DNA from 3 places in the Patulibacter defluvii genome. Region 2 is predicted to be linked to each of the others. Evidence: riboswitches for the same ligand, from Rfam matches in the RefSeq annotation. Region 2 holds a riboswitch; each other region holds the start of a gene.
The links. A riboswitch is a leader RNA that binds a small molecule or an ion and turns the genes downstream of it on or off. The one in region 2 is predicted to bind cobalamin.
Positions count from the first base shown of each region.

Region 1: another riboswitch for cobalamin. It lies ahead of cobA (uroporphyrinogen-III C-methyltransferase); the one in region 2 lies ahead of SH587_RS04205 (FecCD family ABC transporter permease).
Region 3: another riboswitch for cobalamin. It lies ahead of SH587_RS12230 (ABC transporter substrate-binding protein); the one in region 2 lies ahead of SH587_RS04205 (FecCD family ABC transporter permease).

Region 1 covers NZ_JAWZSQ010000008.1:177,846-182,909, reverse strand. The annotation lists gene SH587_RS10995 (hypothetical protein) at 1-1,302, opposite strand, end outside; adenosylcobalamin (AdoCbl) riboswitch at 1,475-1,569, shown strand; gene cobA (uroporphyrinogen-III C-methyltransferase) at 1,665-2,462, shown strand; gene SH587_RS10985 (energy-coupling factor ABC transporter permease) at 2,449-3,294, shown strand; gene cobO (cob(I)yrinic acid a,c-diamide adenosyltransferase) at 3,387-3,980, shown strand; gene SH587_RS10975 (alkaline phosphatase family protein) at 3,991-5,061, shown strand.
Region 2 covers NZ_JAWZSQ010000003.1:36,127-41,190, reverse strand. The annotation lists gene SH587_RS04210 (hypothetical protein) at 89-2,056, shown strand; cobalamin riboswitch at 2,103-2,284, shown strand; gene SH587_RS04205 (FecCD family ABC transporter permease) at 2,381-3,418, shown strand; gene SH587_RS04200 (ABC transporter ATP-binding protein) at 3,415-4,242, shown strand; gene SH587_RS04195 (ABC transporter substrate-binding protein) at 4,239-5,064, shown strand, end outside.
Region 3 covers NZ_JAWZSQ010000010.1:60,053-65,116, reverse strand. The annotation lists gene SH587_RS12255 (GNAT family N-acetyltransferase) at 1-603, opposite strand, end outside; gene SH587_RS12250 (winged helix-turn-helix transcriptional regulator) at 614-1,102, opposite strand; gene SH587_RS12245 (dihydrofolate reductase family protein) at 1,198-1,794, shown strand; gene SH587_RS12240 (NAD-dependent epimerase/dehydratase family protein) at 1,791-2,711, shown strand; gene SH587_RS12235 (siderophore-interacting protein) at 2,780-3,631, shown strand; cobalamin riboswitch at 3,649-3,844, shown strand; gene SH587_RS12230 (ABC transporter substrate-binding protein) at 3,910-4,995, shown strand; gene SH587_RS12225 (IucA/IucC family C-terminal-domain containing protein) at 4,992-5,064, shown strand, end outside.

The sequences.
Region 1 (5,064 bases), on a different contig from region 2:
CTCGCCGGAACCGCCCGCGCCGGCCCCGACGCTGCCGTCGTCCGTGCCCGCGCCCGGGCGGCCGCTCCCCGACTCCGCGCTGCCGCCGGGCGTCGTCGGGCCGCTGCCGTCGACCGGCGTGCCGCCCAGCGGCTCGTCGGCCGTCGGGACGTGGACCTGGACGCCGACGCCCGCGTTGCCGCGCGCGGTCGGATCGTCGCCCTCGCCCCCGGGCGTCGCGCCCTCGGGCAGCGGCAGATCGACGCTGGTGCCGCCGTCGGTCGGCGTGCCCGGCGTGCTCGGCAGCGGCAGCCGGACCTCGACCGCCGCCCCGTCGGCCGTCGACGGCGCGCTCGGCCCGTCGCCCTGGCTCGGCTTGCCCGGCGCGCGGACCGCGATCGGGGCCCGCACCTCGACGACGTTGCTGACGCCGTCGCCGGCGCCCGAGTCGTCGGTGGTGACGGCGTCGCTGCCCTTGGGCTGCGCGGCCAGCTGCAGCCGCACCCGCACCCGCGGCGGCGCGACGCCGACCGGCGCGTCGTCGACGAGGTCGACCCGCGCCAGCAGCGCCAGCGGCCCGTCGACCTGGCGCGCGTGGCGCTTCAGCTCGGCGACCGCGTCGGCGTCCAGCTTCAACCGCAGGTCGAGCTGCGGCGGCACCGCCGTGCTCAGCCGCGGAACGGTGGCGGTCGGGGTCGGGGTCGGGGCGATCGCCTCGGGCGAGGCGGCCAGCCGCAGCCGGACCTCGCTGCCCGGCTCGAGGGTGGTCGCACCGTCCGCGCCCGCCAGCGTCACGCCGAGCACCCGCAGCCGCACGCGCGAGGTCGCCGGCTCCTCCGGGGTGCCCGGGGTCGGCGTCGACGGGCTCGGCGAGGAGGGCGTCCCGGTCGAGGGATCGACGCCGCCGGCGCCGCCGCCCGCGAAGCCGGAGCCGGAATCGCGCCCGCCGCGACCACCGTCGCCTTCGCCCCCGCGGCCGCCGGGTCGACCGCCACCGGAGCCGCTGCCGCTGCCCGGCCCCGCGCTGCCGCCCAGCCCCAGGCCGAGGCCGAGCCCGCCGCTCGCGCGCCCGCCGGCCGCCGGCCCGTCGACGACGCCGCCGGAGCCGCCGGCGCTGGCGCGCGGGCCGTTGCGATCCGTGCCGGAGCCGGCCGCGACGGCGCGGGCCACCGGCAGCGCGCGCGACTCGGCGTCGCCGACCAGGTCGCGGACGCCAGGGCCCGACGCGGGGCCGAAGGCCACGCCCACGGTCAACGTGCCCACCGCGAGGGTGGCGCCCACCGCGGCCGCCACCGCGAAGTCCTTGCGGGCACGTCGATCCATCCTCCACGGGGTCGACCACGCGCGCGTGGGACTGGACGACCGTCCACCGCCTCTGGACGAACGTTCTAAGCCCGGCAGTGGACAGCGTGCGCAGCTGGCCGAACGATCGAGACGGCCGTGCCGACGGCGACCGATCACCGCCGGCGACGACCGTCCGCTACGGTTTCGACCTCCGTGGTGGTGCGCGGAAGCCGGTGCAAGTCCGGCACGGTCGCGCCACTGTGACGGCCCGCTCCGCGGCCGAAGTCAGGAACGACACCGCCACGGCCGCCGAACGAGGGACGCGACATCCCGATGGAGCACCGATTCCCGACCGCCGCCGGCCGCGCGGCCTCCCTCCCACCCCGCTCGCGGAGCGGGACGTGACCGTCCACCTGGTCGGCGCCGGCCCCGGCGACCCCGACCTGCTGACCGTCCGCGCCGCCGAGCTGCTGCGGCGCGCCGAGGTGGTCGTCAGCGACCGCCCCTCGACCGACCCGGTCGTCGCCTTGGCGCCGCCCGCGGCCGAGCGGATCCTCGTCGGCAAGGCCCCCGGCCAGCCGGCGCTGCCGCAGGAGCAGGTCGGCCAGCTGCTGGTCGAGCTGGGGCGCAGCGGCCGCGAGGTGGTGCGGCTGAAGAGCGGCGACCCGTTCGTGGCCGCCCGCGGCGGCGAGGAGGCGCTGGCCCTGCAGCGGGCCGGGGTGCCGTTCACGATCGTGCCCGGGATCAGCGCCGGCCTCGCCGCCCCCGCCTTCGCCGGGATCCCGGTCCACGTCCGCCAGCGCTCGCGGGTGGTCACGATCCTGGCCGGCAACAGCGATCCCGAGTACCCGGGCGAGGTCGACTGGGCCGCGCTCGCCGCGCTCGGCGGGACGATCGTCGTGCTGACCGGCCGCTCGCGGATGCGGCGGATCGCCGGCTGGCTGATCGACGGCGGCCTGCCCGCCAGCACGCCGGTGGCGGCGATCAGCGCCGCCGGCCGTGCCGGCCACCAGCGGACCGTCCGCGGCACGCTCGCCGCGCTGCCGCCGCGGCTCGACCCGCCGGTCACCTTCGTGATCGGCGACGTCGCCGAGATCGACCTCGCCTGGTTCGCCGACGGCCGCGCCGAGACGGTCGCCGAGACCGGCGCCGAGGCCCCGATCGCGCCCGCCGACGGGAGGCCCCGTGCACATCCCTGAGGGCTTCCTGACCGGCCAGGTGACCGGCGTCGGGACCGCGGTCGCCGTCGCCGGCCTGGCCTTCTGCGTCCGCAAGGCCGACGTCACCGGCGAGGACGGCCGGCTGCCGCTGGCCGGGCTGGCCGGCGCCTTCTTCCTGGTCGGCGACTCGCCGTTCGTGCCGATCGGCGTCGGCACCCAGGGCCACCTGCTCGGCGGCACGCTCGCCGTCGCGCTGCTCGGACCGTGGCTGGGGGCGCTGACGATCAGCGTCGTCACGATCGTCCAGGCGCTGGTCCAGGGCGACGGCGGGATCACCACCCTCGGCCTGAACATCGTCAACGGCGCGCTGGTGCCGGCCTTCGTCGGCTGGCCGATCCTGCGCGCGATCCAGCGGGCGGTGGCGTCGGTCCGCGGCCGCGGATCGCCGGGCGGGCTGGCGCTCGCCTGCGGGGCCGCGGCGTTCGTCAACGTGGTGCTGGCCAGCGTCCTCTTCGTGGCCGAGTACGCGCTCGGGCACAAGACCCCGATCGACCTCGGCGCGCTGGCGGGGACGACGATCGGCACCTACGCGGTGGTGGCCGTGATCGAGGCGGTGATCACCGCCGGGGTCGTCGCCGCGCTGCTGGCGCGGCGGCCTGACCTGGTGCTGATCGCCCCGCCCGAGCTGCGGCGACCGCAGCGCCGTCCGCGGCCGACCCCGCGCGCGGCGGCGAGCGTGCCGCCGCCCGCCGGCAGCGAGCCGGAGCGCGCGCGCCCGGCGGCACCGCCCCCGCCGCCCGGCTGCGAGCCGCAGCGCTCGACCGCCGACGTCCCCGCCCTCACCTCCCGACCGGAAGAAGGATCCGCGTGAGCGACACGCCCCCCGCCGACGACGGCGCCACCGCCGCCGACCCCTCGCGGCCGCCCGGGCAGGAGGCCGCCGCCCGCCACGCCGGCGCCGACCTGCCGCACCGTCCCGAGGACCGCGGCAGCGAGGAGCAGGTCCGCCGCAAGCGCCGCGACGTGCCGCTGGTGGCGGTCATCACCGGTCCCGGCAAGGGCAAGTCGACGGCCAGCTTCGGGATGCTCCAGCGCTCGTGGGCGCGCGGCTACCGCTGCGGCGTCTTCCAGTTCGTCAAGGGCGGCAAGTGGAAGGTCGGCGAGCGCAAGGCCGCCGAGGTCCTCTCCGCCTCGGGCGAGGGCGGCACGATCGACTGGGAGACGATGGGCAAGGGCTGGACCTGGATCCAGCGCGACATGTCCGAGTCGGAGGAGATCGCCAAGGAGGGCTGGGCGGAGGTCAAGCGGCGGATCGCCGCGGCCCGCTACGAGTTCCTGCTGCTGGAGGAGATCACCTACCCGATCAACTGGGGCTGGATCGACGTCGACGAGGTGGTCGCCACGATCCGCGACCGGCCCGGCTTCCAGCACGTGATCGTCACCGGCCGCAACGCCGACCCGAAGCTGATCGAGCTGGCCGACCTGGTCAGCGAGGTCCAGAACGTGAAGCACCCGATCGCGCAGGGGATCCGCGCGCAGCAGGGCATCGAGTGGTGAGCGGGCGGGCATGAGCCAGCGGGTGCTGGTGATCCCGGACGGCCTGGCGGAGACGCCCCCAGGCGACGACGGGGCGACCGCGGGACCGACGACGCTCGAGCGGACCGCGACGCCGGCGCTCGACGCGATCGCCCGCCGCGGGGCGGTGCGGCCGGTGGCGGTCACGCCCGAGGGCCTGCACCCCGGCAGCGAGACCGGGATCCCGACCCTGCTCGGCTGGACCCCGGAGCGCGACGCCCACGGCCGTCCGCGGCCGCTCTCGCGCGGGCGGATCGACGCCGCCGCCCACGGCCTCCGCGAGCCGGACGGGGCGGTCGTCCACCGGGTCGACGTCCGCCACGCCGACGGCCGGCCCTGGCCCGAGCTGGGCGACGCGGCGGCGACGCTGCTGCGGGGGGCCGGCGGCGAGGAGGCGCTGCACGTCCAGCGGCTGAGCGGCCACCGGATCGTCGTCTTCGCCCACACCGAGCCGCTGCTCGGCGGGCCGGCGCTGCTGCGCGACCTGGTGCGGGTCGGGGCGGCGGCCGGCGTCGCCGGGGTCGAGGACCCGGACGACCCGCCGCGGCTGCAGCTGTGGGCCGACGGCGCGCTGCCGCCGCCGCTGCTCGACGAGCGGGAGACGACGGTCGTCTGCGCCGCCCGCAGCACCGCCGCCGGGATCGCGCGGCTGCTGGGCGCGGCGACCGTCCACCCGAGCGGCGCCACCGGCGACGCGGCCAGCGACCTGCCGGCCAAGGCCCGCGCCGCGGTCGCGCTGCTGCGGGCCGGGACGCCGATGGTGGTGGTCCACGTCGGCGGGCCCGACGAGGCGTCGCACGCCCGCGACCGGCGGGCGAAGGCGCGGGTGCTGCAGCAGCTCGACCGCGACCTGCTGGCCCCGCTGGCCGGGGTCGCCCTCGACCTCGGCGCGACGCTGGCCGTCTGCCCCGACCACGGCACCGACCCGGACAGCGGCCGCCACACCGCGGCGCCGGTCCCGGCGGTCGTCTGGGGGCCCGCGATCGGCCGCCGCGGCCCCGAACGGGTGACCGAGCGCGGCGTCGCCGGGCTGGCCGCGGTCGGGTCGCCGTGGGCGCCGTGAGCG
Region 2 (5,064 bases):
GGTCGGTCACCCCCGCCGCGGCGGCCGATTCGCAGCCTCCCCCTGGGCTCGTCGGCGCCGACCCGGCGACACACGACCAAAGGGACCAATGACCCCACCGACGCTCGACCCGCGGGTCGCGGGCGATCGAGCGCAGCCGCGCGCCCCCCGGCGCCGCGGTCTGCGACGCCTGCTGGCGCTGGCCACCGTGCTCGCCGGCAGCCTCACGCTGGCCACCACGGCGACCGCCGCGCCACCGCTCCAGCTCTGCACCCCCGGCCAGGTTCGCGCCACCGAGCGCCACTGGTACTTCGGCACCCGCGGCCACATCGACTTCGGCACCTCCGGGACCGCGACGACGGCCACGGTCGGCAGCAAGTCGGCGGTCGAGGGCTCGACCGTCGTCACCGACGTCGACGGCACGCTGCTGTTCTGGTCCAACGGCCAGCAGGTCTACGACCGCAACAGCGACCTGATGCCCAACGGCGCCGGGCTGCTGGGCAACGACTCGGCCACGCAGACGGTCGCGGCGTTCCCGGCGATCGGCCACCCGGGCCGCTACTTCGTGGTCACGACCAGCGCCGAGGCCTCGGTCAACCACGGCTCCGGTCCCGGCAAGGGCGACCTGACCTATTCGGTCGTCGACATGACCGCCAACGGCGGTCTCGGCGAGGTCACCGCGACCAAGAACGTGGCCCTGGGCACCGCCGGCACCGCCTCGGAGGCGATCACCGCCGTCCCCAACGACGACGGCACCGGCTTCTGGGTCATCACCAACACCCAGGGCGGTCCCGAGGTGCTGGCCTACGAGTTCGACGAGAACGGCCCCGTCACCGGCACCGCCGTCGTCTCGACGATGCCGAGCAACAACTACAACGGCTTCGGCTCGCTGACCGTCAGCTCCGACCTGACGAAGATCGCCCTGATGAGCGGCAACGTCTCCGCCGGCACCCAGCCGGCGAAGCTGCGGCTGCTGACCCTCGACGCGAGCACCGGCGTGCTGACCCAGACCGCCGAGTGGAACACCGCCACGACCGGCAGCAACGGCTACTACGCCGACTTCTCGCCCAGCGGCCGCTACCTGTACGCGACCCGGATCTTCAACGGCGCCCGGCTGCTCCGCTACGACATCGGCGACCCGAGCGACGCGGTCGCGATCAAGGCCAGCGAGGAGGACCTGGGTGCGATCGGCAACGGCGGCGCGGTCCGCCGGGCGCCCGACGGCCGGATGTACGTGGCGAACCGCGGTGCGGCGACGCTGACCACGGTCGACGCGCCGGACGACGCGGCCGATCCGCAGGTCCAGCCGAACGGCTACACCCTGCCCGCCGGTGCGGCCAACGGCTGGGGCCTGGCCCAGACGGTGACCGGCTGCGCCAAGCCGCTGGCCCCGCCGACCGCCACCGTCAGCGGTCCGACCGACGGCACCACCGTGCCGACCGGCGCGCCGCTGACGGCCGGCTTCTCGTGCCACGGCGAGGCCGCCCCGGTCACCTGCGGCGCGAAGGTGCGGCGGCCGGACGGGAGCGAGCTGCCGGTCACCGACGGCGCGCCGCTGCCGACCGACCAGCCGGGCGTCTACACGATCACGGTGACGGCGATCGACGCCGAGGGCCGGACGATCACCGCCACCCGGACCTACGTCGTGACCGCGCCGCCGCTGCTGCCGCCGGTCGATCCGCCGGTCCAGCCGGCCCCCGGCCGCCTGGTCGTCAGCAAGACCCTCTCGCGCAAGACGGTCCGCCCGGGCCAGAGCGTGCGGACCACGATCCGGGTCCGCAACGGCGGCGGCACCACCCTCCACGACGTCCGCGTCTGCGAGCGGGTGCCGGCCGGCCTGCGGTTCGTCTCGGCGACGCCGAAGGCCACGCTCAGCAGCGGCAGCCGCTGCTGGACGATCAAGACGCTGCGGCCCGGCCAGACGGCCACCCGCACGTACAGCGCGCGGGCGCTCAACCGCCCGGGCCGGCTGCGGGTCCGGACCACCACCCGCGCCACCGGCGCGGCGACCCGCGCCACCAACGCCACGCTCACCATCCGCCGCGCCCCGGCGCGCGCGGGCGGCGTCACCGGCTGATCCCCGGACCCGGTGCGGCGGCCCCGCCGCCGCACCGGACGTCCGCTATCGTCCGCGGCGAGCCAGTCGCACCCACCGAGTGGGTCAGGGAATCCGGTGCGAGACCGGAGCTGACGCGCAGCGGTATGGGGGACGGGCGGGGCATCGACCACTGGACCGAACGGTCCGGGAAGGCGTCCCTCCCGGTCGATCCCGAGCCCGAAGACCTGCTGGCTCACGGTCCTTCGCGCCGCGTGCGCGATCGGCCGGATCGCCGAACGGGCTCCGCGCATGAGTCCCTGATCGAAGGACGCCGTGCACGAGATCGCCCCCGAAGGGCGCCCGATCATCACCCTCCCGCCGCCGGCGCGGCGGCTGGTGCGGGCCCTCTGGTGGGGCGGCGGCGTGGCGCTGCTGCTGCTCTCGCTGGCGGCGGCGATCACGATCGGCCCGGCCGACCTGTCGGTCTCCGACGTCGCCCGCGCGCTCGGCCAGCGGCTCGGCCTCGGCGACGCCGGCCTGACCCGGATCGAGGACGGGATCGTCTGGGACCTGCGGCTGCCGCGGACGCTGCTGGCCGCGGTCTGCGGGGCGGGGCTGGCGCTCTGCGGGGCGATCATGCAGTCGCTGCTGCGCAACCCGCTGGCCGACCCGTTCGTGCTCGGGATCTCGTCCGGCGCCTCGACCGGCGCGGTGCTGGTGCTGATCCTGGGGATCGGCGGCGGCACGATCGGCCTCTCGCTGGGCGCCTTCGGCGGGGCGCTGGTGGCCTTCGGCCTGGTGCTGCTGCTGGCCGCCGGCGCCGGTGGCGGGACCGACCGGATCGTGCTCGCCGGGGTCGCCGGCACCCAGCTGTTCTCGGCGATCACCGCCTTCGTGGTCACCTCGTCGGCCGACGCCGAGCAGACTCGCGGCGTGCTCTTCTGGCTGCTCGGGTCGCTGTCGGGGGCGGACTGGACCGACGTCGCCCTCTGCACCGCGGTCGCCGCGCTGGCGCTGGTGCTCTGCCTGCTGAGTGCGCCGGCGCTCGACGCCTTCGCCTTCGGCCAGGACGCGGCGGCGACGCTCGGGATCCCGGTCGCGGCGGTCCGCGGGCTGCTGCTGGCGGTGACGGCGCTGCTGACCGCGACGCTGGTCGCGGCGGCCGGGGCGATCGGCTTCGTCGGACTGGTCCTCCCCCACGCCGCGCGGCTGCTGGTCGGGCCGGGCCACCGGGTGCTGTTGCCGGCCACCGCCCTGATCGGCGCGATCTTCCTGGTCTGGGTGGACACGGCCGCGCGGACGCTGCTCGACCCGCAGGAGCTGCCGGTCGGCGTGGTGACGGCGCTGATCGGCGTGCCGGCCTTCGCCGCGATCCTCTACCGCCGACGGGTGGTCGCGTGAGCCTGGCCGCGCGCGACGTCCGCTGGGCCGCCGGCGAGCGGCTGATCGTCGACGGGGTCTCGCTCGACGTCGCGTCCGGGTCGACGCTGGGGCTGCTGGGGCCGAACGGCTCGGGCAAGTCGTCGCTGCTGCGGCTGCTGGCCGGCGTCCGGCGGCCGAGCGGCGGCGCGGTGCTGCTGGACGGCGACGACCTGACGACGCTGCGGCGGCGGACGGTCGCCCGGCGGCTGGCGGTGGTCGAGCAGCAGGCCGGGACCGAGGTCGACCTGACCGTGCTCGACGTCGTCCGCCTGGGCCGGATCCCCCACCGCCGGGCGTGGGACGGCGAGCGACCGGAGGACGCCCGCGCGGTCGCCGAGGCGATCGCCCGCACCGACCTCCAGGACCAGCTGCGGCAGCCGTGGGCGACGCTCTCCGGCGGCGAGCGGCAGCGGGTCCAGATCGCTCGCGCGCTGGCCCAGGAGCCGCGCGAGCTGCTGCTCGACGAGCCGACCAACCACCTCGACGTCCACCACCAGCTCGACCTGCTGACGCTGGTGGCGGCGCTGCCGGTGACGACGGTGATCGCGCTTCACGACCTGAACCTGGCGGCGATGTTCTGCGACCGGCTGGTGGTGCTCTCCGCCGGACGCGTGGTCGCCGGCGGGCCGCCGGCCGAGGTCCTGACGCCCGAGCTGATCGAGGACGTCTACCGCGTGCGGTCGGTCGTCACCCCCGACGGGCCCGACGGCCGCCCGTCGATCCGCTTCCTGCCCGGGCCGCGGTGGTCCACCGCCGATCCCGAGCCCGAGACCGAGCCCGACCCGAGGAGCACCCCGGCATGATCCCCGTTCCACCCCGCCGCCCGCGCGGCCGCCGCGCGCTGGCGCTGCTGCTGGCGACCGCCGTCGCCGGCACCGCGCTGGCCGGCTGCGGCGACGACGAGCCGGCCTCCGGCGCCGCCGCGACGACCACCACCGCCGCGGCCGACGCACCGGTCAGCCTCCGCAACTGCGGGCAGGAGCTGCGGCTGGAGCACGCGCCGCGGCGGGCGGTGGCGATCAGCCAGCCGGCGATCGAGCTGCTGCTGACGCTGGGCCTGGCCGACCGGATGGTCGGCGCGGCCGGCTGGAACGACCCGGTGCCGAAGGCGCTCGAGGCCGAGAACGCCAAGGTGCCGCAGCTGGGCAAGGAGTTCCCCTCCTTCGAGCGGGTCCTGAAGACCGAGCCGGACCTCGTCTACACCACCTTCGCGTTCGGCTTCAGCGACGAGGGCACCGCGCCGCGCGAGCGGTTCGAGAAGCTCGGCGTGGCCACCTACCTGTCGCCGTCGGAGTGCGGCGGGCAGGAGGCGCAGCAGAGCAAGCGGCTGCGGTTCGAGGACGTCTTCGGCGAGGTCCGCGACGTCGCGAAGCTGTTCGGCGTCGGCCCCCGCGGCGAGCGGCTGGTGGGCGACCTGCGGGGGCGGCTGGCGCGGGCGACCGGCGGCCTCGACGCCAAGGGCGTGACGCTCGGCTGGTGGTACGCCGCGACCAAGGCGCCGTACTTCGCCGGCTGCTGCGGCGCCCCGGGGATGATCACCCGCGAGCTCGGCGCGACCAACGCCTTCGACGACAGCAAGCAGCTGTGGCCGGAGGTCGGCTGGGAGTCGATCCTCGACCGCGACC
Region 3 (5,064 bases), on a different contig from region 2:
CGAGGGGGATGATGCCGGATCGGCGGCGCCGGCGCCACCCGCGGTGGACGGACGGCCGTCGAGGGCCTTCCGCAGCACGATCAGCTCGAGGTCGTCGCGGCGGGGGATCCCGTAGCGCGGGTCGCCGTAGGGGAACGGCCGCCGCTCGCCGGTGCGGACGTAGCCGCGGCGCTCGTACCAGGCGATCAGCGCGGTCCGCTGGACGAGCACGGTGATCTCGGCGGCGGGCAGCGACCAGCGCTCGCGGAGCAGCGCCTCGGCCGCGGCCAGCAGCCGGCGGCCGCTGCCGCGGTCCTGCTCGCCGGGCCGCACGGCGACCATCCCGACGTAGCCGATCGGGCCGCGGTCGGCGACGTGGCAGCAGGCGACGATCCCGCCGGCGTCCTCCAGCAGCACGATCGCGCTGCCGGGGGCGGCGATCAGGCCGGCGACCTCGTCGCGGTCGGTCCGCTGGCCGTCGAGCAGGTCGGCCTCGGTGGTCCAGCCGGCGCGGCTGGCGTCGCCGCGGTAGGCCGACTCGACCAGGGCGGTGACGGCGGCGACGTCCGCGGGGCCGGCCAGCCGCGGCGACGGGAGCGCGGGGGAGCGGGGGTCGTCGGCCATCGCCGGGACGCTAGCGCGGCCCGCGGTCCGGGCCGTCGCCCGCGGCCGCGACGGCGCTGCCGGGGCCGGGCAGCACGTCGACGTCGTCGCCGTGCATCGGCGCGCCGCAGTGCCCGCAGCGCAGTTCGGGCCGGCTGATCTCGCCGCAGGCGTGGTGGCGGTAGAGGACCGGCGGCCCGGCCGCGCCGGCCAGCCAGCGGTCGCCCCAGCCGGCCATCACCATCAGCACGTCGACCAGCTCCATGCCCTTGGCGGTCAGGTGGTACTCGAAGCGCGGCCGGCGGTCGTAGGGGCGGCGCTCCAGGACCCCGTGCTCGACCAGGTGGTTCAGCCGCTCGGTCAGCACCTTGCGCGAGATGCCGAGGTCGGCCTGGATCTGGTCGAAGCGCCGCACCCCGACCCAGACGTCGCGCAGGATCAGCGGCGACCACGGCTCGCCGATCACGTCCAGCGTGCGGGCGATCGAGCAGGCCATGTCGCCGAAGCTGGTCCGTTGCATGACCGGATCCTAGCAATCGGGGTTCCTTTACGGAACTCGACCTGGTACGTTGCTCGAAGTCTCTTGAAGGAACCCAGGAAAGAGGAGCAGGAACGATGAGCAAGGTCATCAGCGCGCTGTCGGTCTCGGTCGACGGCTTCATCACCGGTCGCGACCCGGGACCGGGGCGGGGGCTCGGCGACGGCGGCGCCCTCTTCGACTGGTACTTCGACGGCGACGTCGAGAGCACGGTCTTCTCCGGCTTCCGGCTGAGTGAGGCGAGCGTCGGCTTCTTCGACGCCCAGGCGTCGCGGGTCGGGGCCAGCGTCGCCGGCCGTCGCACCTACGACGACTCGAACCGCTTCGGCGACGACGGCGCGCCGCACCCGCGGGCGCCGCTGTTCGTGGTCAGCCACCGGCCGGCACCGCGGATGGGCGGCCGCCAGACGCTGATCACCAGCGGGGTCGCGGACGCGATCGCCGCGGCCCGCGAGGCCGCCGGCGACAAGGACGTGGCGCTGATGGGCGGGGTGCTGGTGACCGAGGCGCTGAAGGCGGGGCTGGTCGACGAGCTGATCCTGCACCAGGTGCCGGTGCTGCTCGGCGGCGGGCGGCGCTACTTCCACGAGCTGCCCGAGCACGTCGACCTGCGGCTGCGGGAGTCGATCGCGGCCCCGGGCGTCACCCACCTGCACTACGAGGTGGTCCGATGATCCTCGTCACCGGCGGGCTCGGCATGATCGGGGCCCACACCGCCCGCGCGTTGGTCGACCTCGGCCACGAGGTGGTCGTGACCGGTCACCGGCGGACGACGCTGCCGTCGTTCCTGGAGGGCCGGGTGGCGGTCGAGGCGCTCGACGTCCGCGACCGCGACGCGTTCCTGGCCCTCGGCGAGCGCCACGAGTTCGCGGCGATCGTCCACCTGGCCGGCAGCGTGCCCGGCGAGGATCCGGTGGCCTTCCTCCGCGACGAAACGGCCGGGCTGCTGAACGCGCTCGACGCCGCCCGCGCCTGGGGCGTCCGGCGGTTCGCCGTCGCCAGCAGCCTCGGGGTCTACGTGGGCCGCGAGGAGGTCCCCTGGCACGAGGGCCTGGCGCTGCCGACGGCGCCGCTGCCGCACCTGATCTTGGCCTTCAAGAAGGCGGTCGAGCCGCTGGTGACCCACGCCCTGGCCGGCAGCGGGGTCGAGCCGCTGGTGCTGCGGATCGGGACGATCTGGGGCCCGCTGGGCGATCCGGAGTCGCCGTTCTTCCCGATCCCGTCGTACATCAGCGCCGCGCTGCGGGGCGAGGAGCCGCCGCCGCTCCACGCCGACGACGGCGGCGACCGCTGCTACGCCCCCGACGCCGGCCGGGCGATCGCGCTGCTGACCACCGCCGAGCGCCTGCGGCACCAGGTCTACGACGTCTCCAGCGGCCGCCCGGCGACCAACCGCGAGTTCGTCGAGGCGCTGCGGGCGGCCCTCCCCGACCTACAGCTGGAGCTGCGGCCGGGACGTCAGGACGGGCCGGGCCCGGATCCCTACCTGGACGTCGCCCGCCTGCGCGAGGAGACCGGCTTCGTCCCGGCCTTCGACGTCGCGGCGGCGGTCGCCGACTACGTCGCCTGGCGACGGGAGAACGAGCGCTGACGCCCGTCTCCACGGGGCCGGAGTGAGGGTTCCCTAAGGTAGATGGCCCCCGATCCGAGGACCGTGCCGTGCCCCAGACGACCGCCACCGAGACCCCGAGCCGCCCCGTCCGCCGTCCCCGTCGCGCCACCGTGCTGGAGCGCGAGGCGCTGACGCCGCACCTGATCCGGCTGGTGCTCGGCGGCGAGGGGCTGGAGGGGTTCGCCGCCGGCGAGTTCAGCGACCACTACGTGAAGCTGCTGTTCCCGCCGGCCGGCGCGCCCTACGGCCCCGACGCCGATGTCGAGCAGGTCCGCGCCACGCTCCCGCGCGAGCAGTGGCCGCGGATGCGCACCTACACCGTGCGGGCCTGGGACCCGGCCGCCGGGCGGCTGACGATCGACGTCGTCGTCCACGGCGACGTCGGCTTCGGCGGGCCGTGGGCCAGCGCCGTCCGGCCCGGCGACCTGATCCAGCTGCTCGGGCCGGGGGGCGGCTACGCGCCCGACCCGTCCGCCGACTGGCACCTGCTGATCGGGGACCCGAGCGTGGTGCCGGCGATCGCCGCGTCGCTGCCGCGGATCCCCGACGGCGTGCCGACGATCGTGCTGGTCGAGAGCGCCGGCCCCGACGACGAGACCCCGCTCGACGCCCCGCCGCAGGCCGACGTCCGCTGGCTGCGGCGGGCGCCCGACGAGCCGCACGGCAGCGCGCTACTGCGGGTGCTGGAGGACCTGGAGCTGCCCGCCGGCCGCCCGCAGCTGTTCCTCCACGGCGAGGCCGGCGCCGTCCGCGCAATCCGCCGCCGGCTGCTGGTCGAGCGCGGGCTGCCGCGCGACGGCCACTCGATCTCCGGCTACTGGAAGCACCGCCGCGACGACGAGGCGTGGCGGGCGGAGAAGGCCCAGTGGCTGGCCGAGGTCGAGGCCGACGACCGCTGATCGGGGCGCCGGTCGGATAGGCTGGCGGGCGAGCCAGTCGTACCCACGAGGTGGGTCAGGGAATCCGGTCCAAAGCCGGAGCTGACGCGCAGCGGTAGGGGGGACGGGCGGTGCATCGGCCACTGGCCTCGGCGTCCCGCACGGACGGCGACCGGGAAGGCGCGCCACCCGACGATCCCGAGCCCGAAGACCTGCTGGCTCACGTTCCGACGCCTCGGCGTCGAGCGGATCAGTCCACGGACCCCGCGACTTCGGGTCCTGATCGAAGGCCATCTCCGATGCTCCAACGCCCCACCGTCCGCGGCCTCGCTGCGGCTCTCGCCACCGTCGGCCTGCTGGCGCTCGCCGGCTGCGGCGACGACGACCCCTCCGCGACCGCCGCGGCCGCCACGACCGGCGCGATCGAGGTCCGCAACTGCGGCGTCGAACGCCGCTACCGCGGTCCCGTCCGGCGGATCGTCGCGACCAGCAACTCCGCCAACGTCGGCACCCTGATCCGGGTCGGCGCGGCCCGCCAGATCGCGGCGATGTCGCTCAGCCCCGGCAACGATCCGGTGATGGAGCGCTACGGCGCCTCCGTCGCGTCGATCCCGCGGCTCCAGAGCCCGATCGCCCTGGAGGCCGTCGTGGCCCGCCGGCCCGACCTGCTGATCGGCTCCTACAGCGGCCTCTTCGCCGGCGCGAGCGGCGTCACCGAGGAGCGGGCCCGCGCCCGCCGGATCGCGACCTACGTGATCTCCGACAGCTGCCGCCAGGACCCGGCCAAGGGCAGGGACTCGGCGCTCGGGACGATGGGCCCGTGGGACGCCGTCCGCGCCGACCTGGCGAACTACGGGGCGCTGACCGGCCACCGCGAGCGGGCCGCCGACGCTCGCCGCGAGCTCGACCGGCGGCTGGCCGCGCTGCGGGCGGCGCCACGGCCGCGCCGGGCGCCGCGGGTGCTGCTCTACGACAGCGGCGAGAAGGACCTGTACACCTCGGGCCGCAACGGAGCGCCGCAGGGGATCATCGACGCGGCCGGCGGCCGCAACGTCTTCGCCGACGTCGACACGACCTGGTTCCGGGCCAGCTGGGAGCGGGTGGCGCGGGCCCGCCCGGATCTGATCGTGGTCATGGACTACCGCTCGGGCGAGCCCGGGGAGGTCCGCCAGAAGCTGGCCACGATTCGCGCGCGGGCCGGGCTCCGCGGCACGCCGGTGGTCGACCGCGACCGGATCGTGGTGCTGCCGCTGAGCCTCTTCACCAGCGGCTTCCCGAACATCGACGCCGCCGAGCAGGTGCGGGCCGCGCTCGAGGCCGAGGGCCTGGCGCCGCCCAGCGCGATCGGCGCCAAGCGGATCGACTGGTCGGCGCTCGGCCGGTGAGCGCCGCGACGCAGGCGGCGCTGGCGCGGCTGGCCGCGCTCGGCGACGGCTTCCCGATCGACGCCGCGC